2 regions of the Trichococcus shcherbakoviae genome follow, and region 2 is predicted to be linked to the other one. Evidence: predicted binding sites of a transcription regulator. Region 2 holds the regulator's gene; the other holds the start of a gene.
What was found. Region 2 encodes NrdR, which represses ribonucleotide reductase genes. Its sites were predicted from a motif close to ACACNATATATNGTGT; they were not measured.

Region 1 (5,709 bases), 990 kb from region 2:
AAAGCTAGAACTTGCCCAGCCCCAAAGTTCAGTAATAAAACTGTCTTTGAATGCTGGCAATAAGTCCTAGCCAATTCTTGATTATTTCACGCTGTTTTATTCGTAACCATTGGCCCAGAGAACCTTTTCTCCGACTTCGAGCGATTTTTGTACATCAATGATTGTTTGGTTGGAGCTGCCGCGGAATTTCAGAGTCAGATCCCGTTTGGACAGTTCGAAGCGGCCGTCGACGAGCACATCCATCAAGCGTAGCAATTCCTGCTTATCCTCGGATTCTCCAGCCAGTTCGTCCCAGTAGTAACCGGTCCAGCCCCAGATGTCCTTGGTCCGGCCGAACTCTGCCCGGATCCGCTGCGCAAGCCGCAGCGCGACCTTCGTGTTGAGGAAAGGTTCGCCGCCCAAAAGCGTCAGGCCTTGCACATAAGGCTGACGCAGATCGGCCATGATCTGTTCCTCAAGCTCGTCGGTGTAGGCAATCCCATAGTCGAAGTTTTGGACAATCTTGTTGTAGCAGCCTTCGCAGGCGAACAGGCAGCCGCTCAGATAGATGCTGCAGCGCACGCCTTCGCCATCGACAAAGTTGAAAGGCTTGTAGTCCGCCACTTTGTCCTTGCTGTATTTCTCTGCCAACCATTCTTGCGGTTGCGGGTTTTTCACTTCACATCACCTAACTGTTCTGATTACTGTTCTGACTTGCAATCCGCATGCAGATGTTTGACGCGGGCGGAAATCTCTTTGTGGCGACCTTTCACCATCGGACGGATCTGTGGGTTACCGAGATAACCGCATGTGCGTTTTACGACGTCGCATGTCTGCGGATCGGTATTGCCGCATTCCGGGCATTGGAACCCGCGCTCGGTAGGATTGAAGTCCCCTTCGAAACCGCACTCCAGGCAGTGATCGATCGGTGTGTTCGTTCCCAGGTAGCCGACTTTGTCGTAGGCGAAATCCCAGACTGTTTCCAACGCTTTCGGATTTTGTTGCAGGTTCGGGTATTCGCAATAATGGATAAATCCGCCTGAGCAATATTGCGGATATTCCATTTCAAAGGCGATTTTCTCGAAAGGATTCGGATTCTTGCGGACATCGTAATGGAAGCTGTTTGTATAGTATTCCTTATCCGTGATGTCGGAAATGATGCCGAATTTCTCTGTGTCCATGCTGCAGAAGCGATCGGTCAAGCTTTCGCTCGGAGTCGAGTAGACGCTGAAATGGTAACCGTATTGGTTGCCCCAAGCATCCGTTTTTTCCTTCATCTTCTTGACGATGTCCAAAGTGAAGGCTTTCGCTTCCGGATTCGTTTCCCAATCTCCACCGTAAAAGACGGTAGCCGCTTCATACAGCCCGATGTAACCTAGGGAGACTGTAGCGCGTTTGTCCTTGAACAGTTCGTCGACATTGTCCGTTTCGCCCAGACGTTTCCCGAAGGCTCCGTGCTGATACAGGATTGGTGCGTTCGTAGGCGTCGCTTCTTTGGTGCGCTCGACACGGTAGACAAGAGCATCCTTACAGATCGCCAAACGTTCCTCGAAGATGTTCCAGAATGCTTCCGGATTCCCTTCCGACTCCAAGGCGATTCTCGGGATGTTCAACGTCACGACCCCAAGATTCATCCGACCGGAATTGACTTCGTTTCCGTTTTCGTCTTTCCATCCCTGCAGGAAGGAACGGCAACCCATCGGTGTCTTGAAACTGCCTGTCAATTCAACGATTTTATCGTACATCAGCACATCCGGATACATCCGTTTCGTGGCGCAAGTGATGGCCAATTGTTTGATGTCATAGTTTGGATCTTGTGTCTCCAAGTTCGTGCCTTTTTTCAAGGCGAAGATCAATTTCGGGAAGATCGCTGTGCGTCTTTCCTTGCCCAATCCTTTGATGCGCACTTGCAGAACTGCTTTTTGGATTTCGCGTGCAAACCAATCCGTCCCCAACCCGAATCCGAGTGTGGTGAATGGTGTTTGTCCGTTTGAAGTGTAGAGTGTATTGATTTCGTACTCCAGGCTTTGCATAGCATCGTAGATGTCTTTGCGGGTTTTTTCTTCGGCATAAGCGATTTGTTTCGCTTCGCCTTCCACCCAATCCTTAGCCGTTTCCAGATGTTTCTCATAGTTCAGGCGTGCGTATGGTGCCAACACTTCATCAACACGGTCTGCACTGCAGCCGCCGTATTGGCTGGAAGCGACGTTCGCAAAAATCTGCGCCATTTGGGCAGTCGCTGTGTTGACTGAACGCGGGCTGTCTACTTCTGCATTGCCGATTTTGAAACCTTCACGAAGCATATTCTGGAAATCGATCAGAACACAGTTCGTCATCGGTGAATACGGTTGGTAATCCAGGTCATGATAATGGATATCGCCTTTCATATGGGCGTTGGAAACGTGTTTCGGCAGCATTCTCAGTCCGATTGCTTTTGCAGCCACTCCTGCCGTCAAGTCACGGATCGTATTGAAGACGCGGCTATCCTTGTTGGCATTCTCATTGACGATGCTCTGATCGGCATTCATCAGACTTTGGATGCGCAATTCGATGTCCTGTTGTTGCAGCTTTTTGACTTTTTTCGTCAATTTATAGGTATTGTAGGCTTCCGCTAACGGCAGATTCCCCATTTCAGCAAGTGTCGCTTCAACTTGATCATGGATATCATCCGTCGAAACACTTTCCGTTTCTGATGCAATCAGTTTGTCTACGACCAAAGCCACGACAGCATCCACATCGTAATCTGCAGCCGCTTCGTTCTGTTCAGACAAGAAACGCTCCGCCTTCTTGATCGCTTTATATATTTTCTTGGCATGAAAAGGAACTACCCGTCCATCCGCCTTCAACACTTGGATATTCACTTCTGCGTCAGCGACTTGAAGATTCGTGCTTTCATTTAAGAAATCCGTTGGTAATGAAGCCATATTTTTCCCACTCCCTAGTTAAAAATTAACCGAACATGCAAAAAAAGCTAATAAAAAGTAAGAGGTCGTTACAAAATGAGCAAGCTTTCCTTGCGGGACGCGCTTCTCAAGTCATATACCTCCACTTAAAGTAGTCTCTGTTTCGATTCACTGTATATACTATATATCATCCACACATAAATTTCCACCACAATATATAGTGTTTTATAGCAAAGTACACCTAGAGCAATCAGACACATTTTGTTCTGTTGGTCAATAAGAAAATGCCCTGAAAATGGAATGCTTGCTATTTCCTTAGCAGACTCCCGCTTACATAGTCAGAACAGAAACAATAGCCAAACAAACCCAGCTGATCCGTTTTGATTTCCGAACAATGCCCCTAATATTAAAAAAAATGTTAAAAAACATATAAAGTACATAAAATCAATAGAATCTGCTGTACTTTGGAAATAAAAGCGGTTATACTATGACTTGTCACAAATGTAAGCGATTCATTCTTTTTTTCGGATCCATTATCCGGTTTTTTGTGCCGTAAGGATGTCAAAAGAATGAGGAGATAAAAAGGGGGGAAATGCTAGTGTGGAAAAATAGAATGTTGCCTGAAATATCCAAAATTGCTAAATTTAGAATACCGGTCGGAGAAGACCTATTTTTGAGACAGTGCGCTTCTTGGCAAAACCTTTTCCATCTGCCTTCATCTTATCGCTACCCGACTGGAAACATACAGGGCTACATTACACGATTGAATTGGACCGATGAATTTATCATTCTTGAAAAAGAACATAATGAAGCATTCGAATATTTTATTATCGATAGAAGAATTGAATCTGTAAAAGGCCCTTTTTCCAAAGAAGGGTTCGGGAAGGCACTAAAAGAGGAAGCGATTGAGCTGCCATTGATCGAATTATCGGAAATGGACTGGATCATCAACTTTTAGAAGATACCAAAAAATAAAAAAGCCGTAAGGGGCGCATGTGATCATGTTCCCTTTACGGTTTTTTGTTGTGAAATTTCACTTTTCGTCGGATTTCCCTGCCAATGCGACCTCTTTCTTGTCAGTGATTCTGACATCCGCCATATTCCCTACTCTCCCATGTCAGGTTTATTTTAATCATATTGACCAAAAAAACACAAATCCATCCAACATTACTGCAATTAGATGAGATTTAAGATTAAACCTCTCATCGTTTTAACATTTAAACGCTTGCAAACGTTGGTTTGAAAGATATGTAAGATTATATAACATGGTTGGTAAGCAGGATATAGCCTCAATAAAATTATTTCTATAAACTAAGGCTATGCTAAAACAAAAGGAGGAATTATTATGTTTTCATCAGTAGATACATTATGGACCTTGCTGGGAACGGTATTGGTATTCTTTATGCAAGCCGGTTTCGCAATGGTCGAGACGGGATTCACTCGTGCCAAGAACGCGGCGAACATCATCATGAAAAACCTCATGGACTTTGTGCTCGGATCGTTGGGATTCTTCCTCATCGGATACAGCATCATGTTCGGGGACGATATCGCCGGCATCATCGGAACACCTGCCTTATTTATGGAGGGACTTGATTCCACCATTCCTGGAACCGTACATTTCATGTTTCAAAACGTATTCGCGGCAACTGCAGCCACTATCGTATCCGGAGCTGTTGCGGAACGGACAAAATTCAGCTCTTATCTCGTGTACTCCTTCATCATCTCCTTGTTGATCTATCCTATCTCAGGTCACTGGATCTGGGGCGGCGGTTGGTTAGCTCAAATGGGCTTCATCGACTTCGCTGGATCCACAGCCGTGCATATGGTCGGAGGCATCGCTGCACTTGTCGGTGCTGCTATCGTCGGTCCGCGTATCGGAAAATATAAAGATGGCAAAGCACAAGTCATTCCTGGACACAACCTGACAATCGGTGCACTAGGCGTATTCATCCTATGGTTCGCATGGTTCGGATTCAACGGGGCTTCAACCGTTGCGGCAACAGGAGACGAAACCCTTGCCTTGATCGGTACTATCTTCTTGAATACAAATTTATCCGCAGTTACAGCTACTCTGGTCACTCTCTTATTCACTTGGAAGAAATATGGTAAGCCCGATGTTTCAATGACGCTGAACGGTTCATTGGCAGGTCTTGTAGCCATTACTGCAGGCTGTGCGGTCGTATCTCCCTTCGGCGCTATCGCCATCGGATTCATCGCCGGATTTGCCATTGTCCTTGCTGTTGAATTCGTCGATCAAAAATTGAAGTTCGATGATCCTGTCGGTGCTTTCAGTGTACACGGCGTGAATGGTGCATTGGGAACAATCTTAGTCGGTGTCTTCGCAACGGATGGCGGATTATTGTACGGCGGCGGGTTCAACATGCTGGGGATCCAAGCTTTGGGTGTCGCTTCTGTGGCAGCCTACACAGCCGGTTCCATGTACATAGTCTTCAAGGTTATCCAAAAGACAATGGGTCTCCGCGTTACTGCTGAAGAAGAAATCGTCGGTATGGACGTCGCTGAGCATGGCTTGACTTCAAGCTACCATGACTTTGTTGCAACGACTGCATTCGAAGATTATGTAACAGACAGCAACAAACCTGCTGGAATCCCTGCTGTCCAAGAAGTGGACCTGACTAAAGTCGGAGCCTTCAAATTGGCTGATTCAGGCTATACGATGAATAAAGTTGAAATCATCGCTAATCCGGATAAACTGGAGCGTCTGAAAGCTGAATTGAACGCTATCGGCGTAACCGGCATGACGGTCACATCCGTGCATGGTTACGGGCTCCAAAAAGGCCAACAAACCTTCTATCGTGGTGCGAAG
Region 2 (5,709 bases):
CAACGGATTCCTGGACAAGCTGGGCGTGGCTTCGGAAGACCGCTCGGAATCCTTCGAAGATATCCATTTCGAAGTCCTGACGGAAATCCGTCCCGAGCATTTTACGGACCGGATGGCTCTGTATGTGGAGATGCTTGAAGACAACTACCACGACGGGAAAATCCTCGCAGTCAGCTGGGGCACGGACGAAAAAATATACACAGCTTCATTGGAAACAGTGCAGGCTAGCCATGCTTTTAAGGAATGGGCTGAGAATGCCGAAGCCAATAAAATCGTGTACGATGGCAAACGGACGATGGTCATGCTGCATTATGCCGGCATCGCGCTGGCAGGTATCGACTTTGATATCCTGCTGGCTTCCTACATCCTGAATGCGAAGGACAACAGCAAAGACCTTGCGCAAGTCGCCCAGGAATACGGCTACAACGATGTCTCCTTTGATGAGGCCATCTACGGAAAAGGCGCTAAAACTGCGGTTCCCGAAGACGCTGTGTTGCATGATCATTTGGCGCGCAAAGTGAAAGCGATCCAAGCGCTGTTTGCCCAATTGAACGCGGAACTGGAAAGTAACGTGCAAAAAGACCTGTATTACGAAATGGAACTGCCTTTGTCGTTTGTCTTAGCGCACATGGAAATCCAGGGGATAAAAGTGGAACCGCAGCGTCTTTTGACAATGAAAGAAGAATTTGCCGGCCGTTTGCTTGAAATCGAGAAAACCATCTATGCCGAAGCGGGGGAAGAGTTCAACATCAACTCACCGAAGCAGCTGGGTGTCATCCTGTTCGAGAAGATGGGCTTGCCCGCCATCAAAAAGACGAAAACGGGCTATTCGACAGCGGTCGATGTGCTGGAAAAACTGCAGGCGCAAGCGCCGATCGTTGAGCACATCCTGAATTACCGACAGTTGTCCAAGTTGCAATCGACCTACGTGGAAGGGCTCTTGAAATTCATCAAACCGGAAACCGGAAAGATCCATACGCGCTATCAACAGACATTGACGCAGACCGGCCGTTTGAGTTCCGTCGATCCGAACCTGCAGAACATCCCGATCCGGATGGAGGAAGGCCGGAAAATCAGACAAGCTTTCGTTCCGCAACAAGAAGGTTGGAAGCTGTTCGCCTCCGACTATTCACAGATCGAATTGCGTGTGCTGGCGCACATTTCCGGGGATGAGCATCTGCGCGAAGCTTTCCTGGAAGGCCAGGATATCCATACTTCGACCGCAATGCGTGTTTTTGGCATCGAGAAACCGGAAGACGTCACCGCCAATCTGCGCCGACAAGCGAAGGCCGTCAATTTTGGCGTTGTTTACGGAATCAGCGACTATGGGTTGTCCCAAAACCTGAACATCACCCGAAAAGCCGCTCAAGAATTCATTGACCGTTATTTCGAAAAATATCCAGGTGTGAAGCAATTTATGGAGGACATCGTCAAAGAAGCGAAAGAGAACGGTTATGTCGAAACGTTATTCCACAGACGCCGCTACCTGCCTGACATCCATAACCGCAACTTCAATCTGCGCTCCTTTGCGGAACGGACTGCCATCAATTCGCCGATCCAAGGCACTGCCGCAGATATCATCAAAGTTGCGATGGTCCGGATGGATAAAGTCCTCAAGGAAAAAGGTCTTCAAGCGAACATGCTGCTGCAGGTTCACGATGAACTGATCTTCGAATGCCCGGAAGAAGAAATTCCGGTATTGGAAAAATTGGTGCCGGAAATCATGGAGCATGCTGTCTCCTTGGCTGTGCCGCTTAAAGTGGACAGTAATTTCGGCGACAGCTGGTATGAAGCAAAATAAACAAGGAACAATCTGATAAAAAGAAAGGGGGCTGCTTATGCCGGAATTGCCAGAAGTAGAAACCATCCGCAAGGGGCTCGTTAACCTTGTCGGAGGAGCCGTTATCATAGATGTAGCCGTCTTTTGGGATCGTATGATCACGCCGCCTTTCTCCACTGAACGGTTCAAGACGGTCCTGCGGGGGGAACAGATCAACACCATCGAACGCCGCGGCAAGTATCTGATTTTCTTGTTGGACCACTGGGCGATGATTTCCCATCTGCGGATGGAAGGTAAATATGAGGTGAGCGAATCCGGTGAACCGATCAAAAAGCATACCCATGTCATTTTTTATCTCGCCGATGGCCGCCAATTGCGTTACCTTGACGTGCGCAAGTTCGGCAAATTCACGCTGTTGCCGATCGAAAAGCGGGATGATTATGAACCTTTCCAAAAGATGGGGCCGGAACCGACCGCGGATTTCTTCAAATTGAGCAAGTTCAAGAAAGATCTTGCCAAGTCGCATCGGGCGATCAAAGCGGTCATCCTTGACCAGAACATTGTTGCCGGCGTCGGAAATATCTATGCGGATGAGTCGCTTTTCCAAGCCAGAATCCATCCCCTTCAAGCAGCCGACACAATCGGGCCGGCTGCAGCCAAAAGACTGCAGGAAGCCATCATCGATGTGATCAGCAGATCGGTGGAAGCCGGAGGGTCGACTATCCGGACCTACAAAAACACGTTGGGTGAGGCAGGTAAATTCCAAGTCTCCCTTGCCGTCTACGGACAGACCGGACAACCTTGTCCAAACTGCGGCCATCCGATCGAAAAAATAAGGGTTGCACAGAGAGGGACGCATTATTGTCCGCATTGTCAACAACTGTCGAAGACGCGTTCGAAGGCAGCAGACATCACCGACGTTGCGTACAAAGGGGCGAGATAAACGAACATGAGTTATATATTGGGTCTTACAGGAAGCATCGCTACAGGGAAATCGACTGTAGCGAAGCTGTTTTTGTCTGCGGGCATTCCGGTTGTCGATGCAGACTTGGGAGCAAGGGCTGTCGTTCTTCCGGGTGCGCCGGGGTTAGCGGACATCATCGAACATTTTGGGGAAGCCTATCTGCTGCCTGATGGCACGCTGGATCGCAAACGTTTGGGAACGCTGATCTTTTCGGATAGGGAGAAGCGTAAAGAACTGGATGTGTTGCTGAAGGAGCGCATCAATGATTGGATACAGGCAGAAAAAGAACGCTATATTTCGGAAGGGCACAATTTGATCGTGCTGGATATTCCATTGCTGTACGAAGGCGGGTATGAGGACAGCTGCGATGCCGTGATGGTCGTCTATGTTCCGGAAGAGCTGCAATTGCAAAGGCTGATGAGCCGCAATCATTTGGATGCGGAGGAAGCCACCCGGAGAATGCAAAGTCAGCTTTCGATCGAAAAGAAAAAAGAGCTGGCGGACTTTGTCATCGACAATTCCAGGACGATCGAAGAAACTGAAAAACAAGTCAACGAATGGCTGCATGGACATCTTTCCGCCTAGCCTGATGGTCTCGGAAAGACCATCTTTTCAAGGTTTTTGAGCCACAAGTATGTTATAATGAAGCGATAATAAAGGAAAGAAAAGGGGGAAAGCCGATGCAATGCCCAAAATGTCACTATCACGGATCGCGTGTTGTCGATAGTCGTCCGGCTGATGACGGGAAAGCCATCCGCCGCCGTCGCGAATGCGAACAATGCCATTTCCGCTTCACTACATTCGAAAGGATCGAGCAAACGCCGTTGCTTGTCATCAAAAAAAATGGCGCGCGCGAAGAGTTCAGCCGTGAAAAGTTGTTGCGGGGATTGATCCGCTCCTGCGAAAAACGGCCGATCGCCCTCGAACAACTGGAGACTGTCGTCAATGAGGTGGAAGCCGAAATCCGAGCGCTTGGAGAAAATGAAGTATCCAGCATCGTCATCGGGGAATACGTCATGGATAAGTTATCCAAAATAGACGACGTCGCCTATATCCGTTTCGCAAGTGTTTACCGCCAATTTTCGGATCGGAAAACCTTCCTTGATGAATTGAAGAACATGGAGAAGAAAAAAGCCGAACAAGCGGCTGCTGAAGCTTCAGACATCCAACCATCCGATGCTCCTCCGAACGAGGCAGCCCCCGGAAAGGAAGACAATGAACAATGAGCTATCCATGGCAAAACATAAGTCCTAAGGATCCTTTCAGAGCAAGCCAGACGAACTTGATTTCCGATGTGGACCGCAAAATCCTGACCCAATTGTATCAGCCCATCATCGGGCCGCAAGCATTCAGCCTCTATTTGACGCTGCTTGCGGAGATTCCGCAGGAGAGCTATTGGAGCAAGGAGTTGCTTCACACCGAATTATTGGCTCTATCGAACAGCGGAATCCAAGAGTTCTATCAAGCGCGCGTGAAATTGGAAGGGATCGGTTTGCTGAAGACATTTCTGGTAAACGAGCCTGAGAAGCAGTACCTATACGAATTGCAGCAGCCGCTGTCCAGTCATGCTTTTTTCAGTGATGACCTGATGGGGTTGCTGTTATATGAAAAAGTCGGCGAAAGGAAATACCGCGAGTTGCAACAGCGGTTCAGCCGGCAAGTCCGCGACGTAAAAAATGCGGAAAATATCACCAAGTCCTTTTTGGATGTTTTTTCTTTCTCGGAAAGTGCCTTTACGGAGCAAGCGCGGATGAGGCAGAACGATAATACGTTGTTGGGGGATAACGCGGCAAGCCTGCCCGTGATCGAGAACGATGGGTTTGACTTCTCGTTTTTCCGGCAGCTGTTGAACAAGCAATTCGTCAAACGTGAATCCATCACAAAGGAATTGGAGCACACGATCACTATCCTCTACACGCTGTATGGTTGCGACGAACTGCAGATGGCCCAGTTCATTCTGGAGGCCGCTGACATCGAATCAGGCAAAGTGGATGGAGAAGCGCTCAAAAAAATTGTATCCGATGCCTATGAACAGAGACACAGCACCCGGTTGGAAGTAAAGGACAAAGTCACCCAGAGCATCCAACTGGCTAAAGATACTGAAAAAGGCCGGGAACAAAAATTGATTCAGGCGCGCTTTTCCAGTGAAGAGATCTCGTTCATCAAGGCGTGCGAACAATTGACGCCGCATCAATTTTTGACCAGCATCAAAAAGCAGAAAGGCGGCATCGTGACCGCCTCGGAGACGCAATTGCTGCGTACGCTGATGGAAAAGGCTGATTTCAAACCGAGTGTGCTCAACGTATTGACGCACTATGTGTTGGTCATCCTCAACAATCCGCATCTTTCCAAGGCCTATGTGGAAGCCATCGCAAACGATTGGCTGCAGGACGGCGTCGATTCGCCCGAAAAAGCGTTGGCGAAAGCGAAGCAATTCGCCGGCGAGATGAAAGCGAAAGCGGAGAAGCGGGCAGCCAGCCGAACGACCGCAAAGAATTATGGGAAAACGGTGGCGCGCAAGAAAGAAAACTTGCCGGATTGGGCTAAAGAGGAACATAAGTCGGTTGTGGAAACACCGCTGACGCCGGAAGCGCAACAAAAACTGAATGAACGCATCAAAAAATTAAAGAGTAGCGGAAAGGCAGGGGATGAGTGATGGATCATATCGGAAGAGCATTCTACAAATATATGAATAATCCCGAAATCAGCCAACGCTACAAAGGCATGATCGACACAATCATGAAGGATGCCGATGTTCAAGCGTTCTTCCAGAAACACGAAGAACGCCTGACGCGGGAAATCGTCGAGAGAAGTTATTCAAAATTGCACGAATATGTGCAGGAAAAAGAGAAGATCAAGCTGGGGAAAGAATCGCAGAATCCAGGCTATGAGCCACACCTTGTATTGAATGCCGGTTACATAGATGTCGTCTACACACCGACGGACGAGACGATGGCAAAGGAAA

Region 1: a site for NrdR is predicted at 3,091-3,106, ahead of nrdD (anaerobic ribonucleoside-triphosphate reductase). Genes of this name have one in related genera too.

Annotation. Positions count from the first base shown of each region.
Region 1 is NZ_OY762653.1:1,586,646-1,592,354, forward strand. It holds gene nrdG (anaerobic ribonucleoside-triphosphate reductase activating protein) at 97-657, opposite strand; gene nrdD (anaerobic ribonucleoside-triphosphate reductase) at 681-2,903, opposite strand; gene ACKPBX_RS07650 (DUF3997 domain-containing protein) at 3,481-3,840, shown strand; gene ACKPBX_RS07655 (ammonium transporter) at 4,228-5,709, shown strand, end outside.
Region 2 is NZ_OY762653.1:2,573,495-2,579,203, forward strand. It holds gene polA (DNA polymerase I) at 1-1,801, shown strand, start outside; gene mutM (DNA-formamidopyrimidine glycosylase) at 1,839-2,723, shown strand; gene coaE (dephospho-CoA kinase) at 2,730-3,329, shown strand; gene nrdR (transcriptional regulator NrdR) at 3,425-3,970, shown strand; gene ACKPBX_RS12200 (replication initiation and membrane attachment family protein) at 3,967-5,400, shown strand; gene dnaI (primosomal protein DnaI) at 5,400-5,709, shown strand, end outside.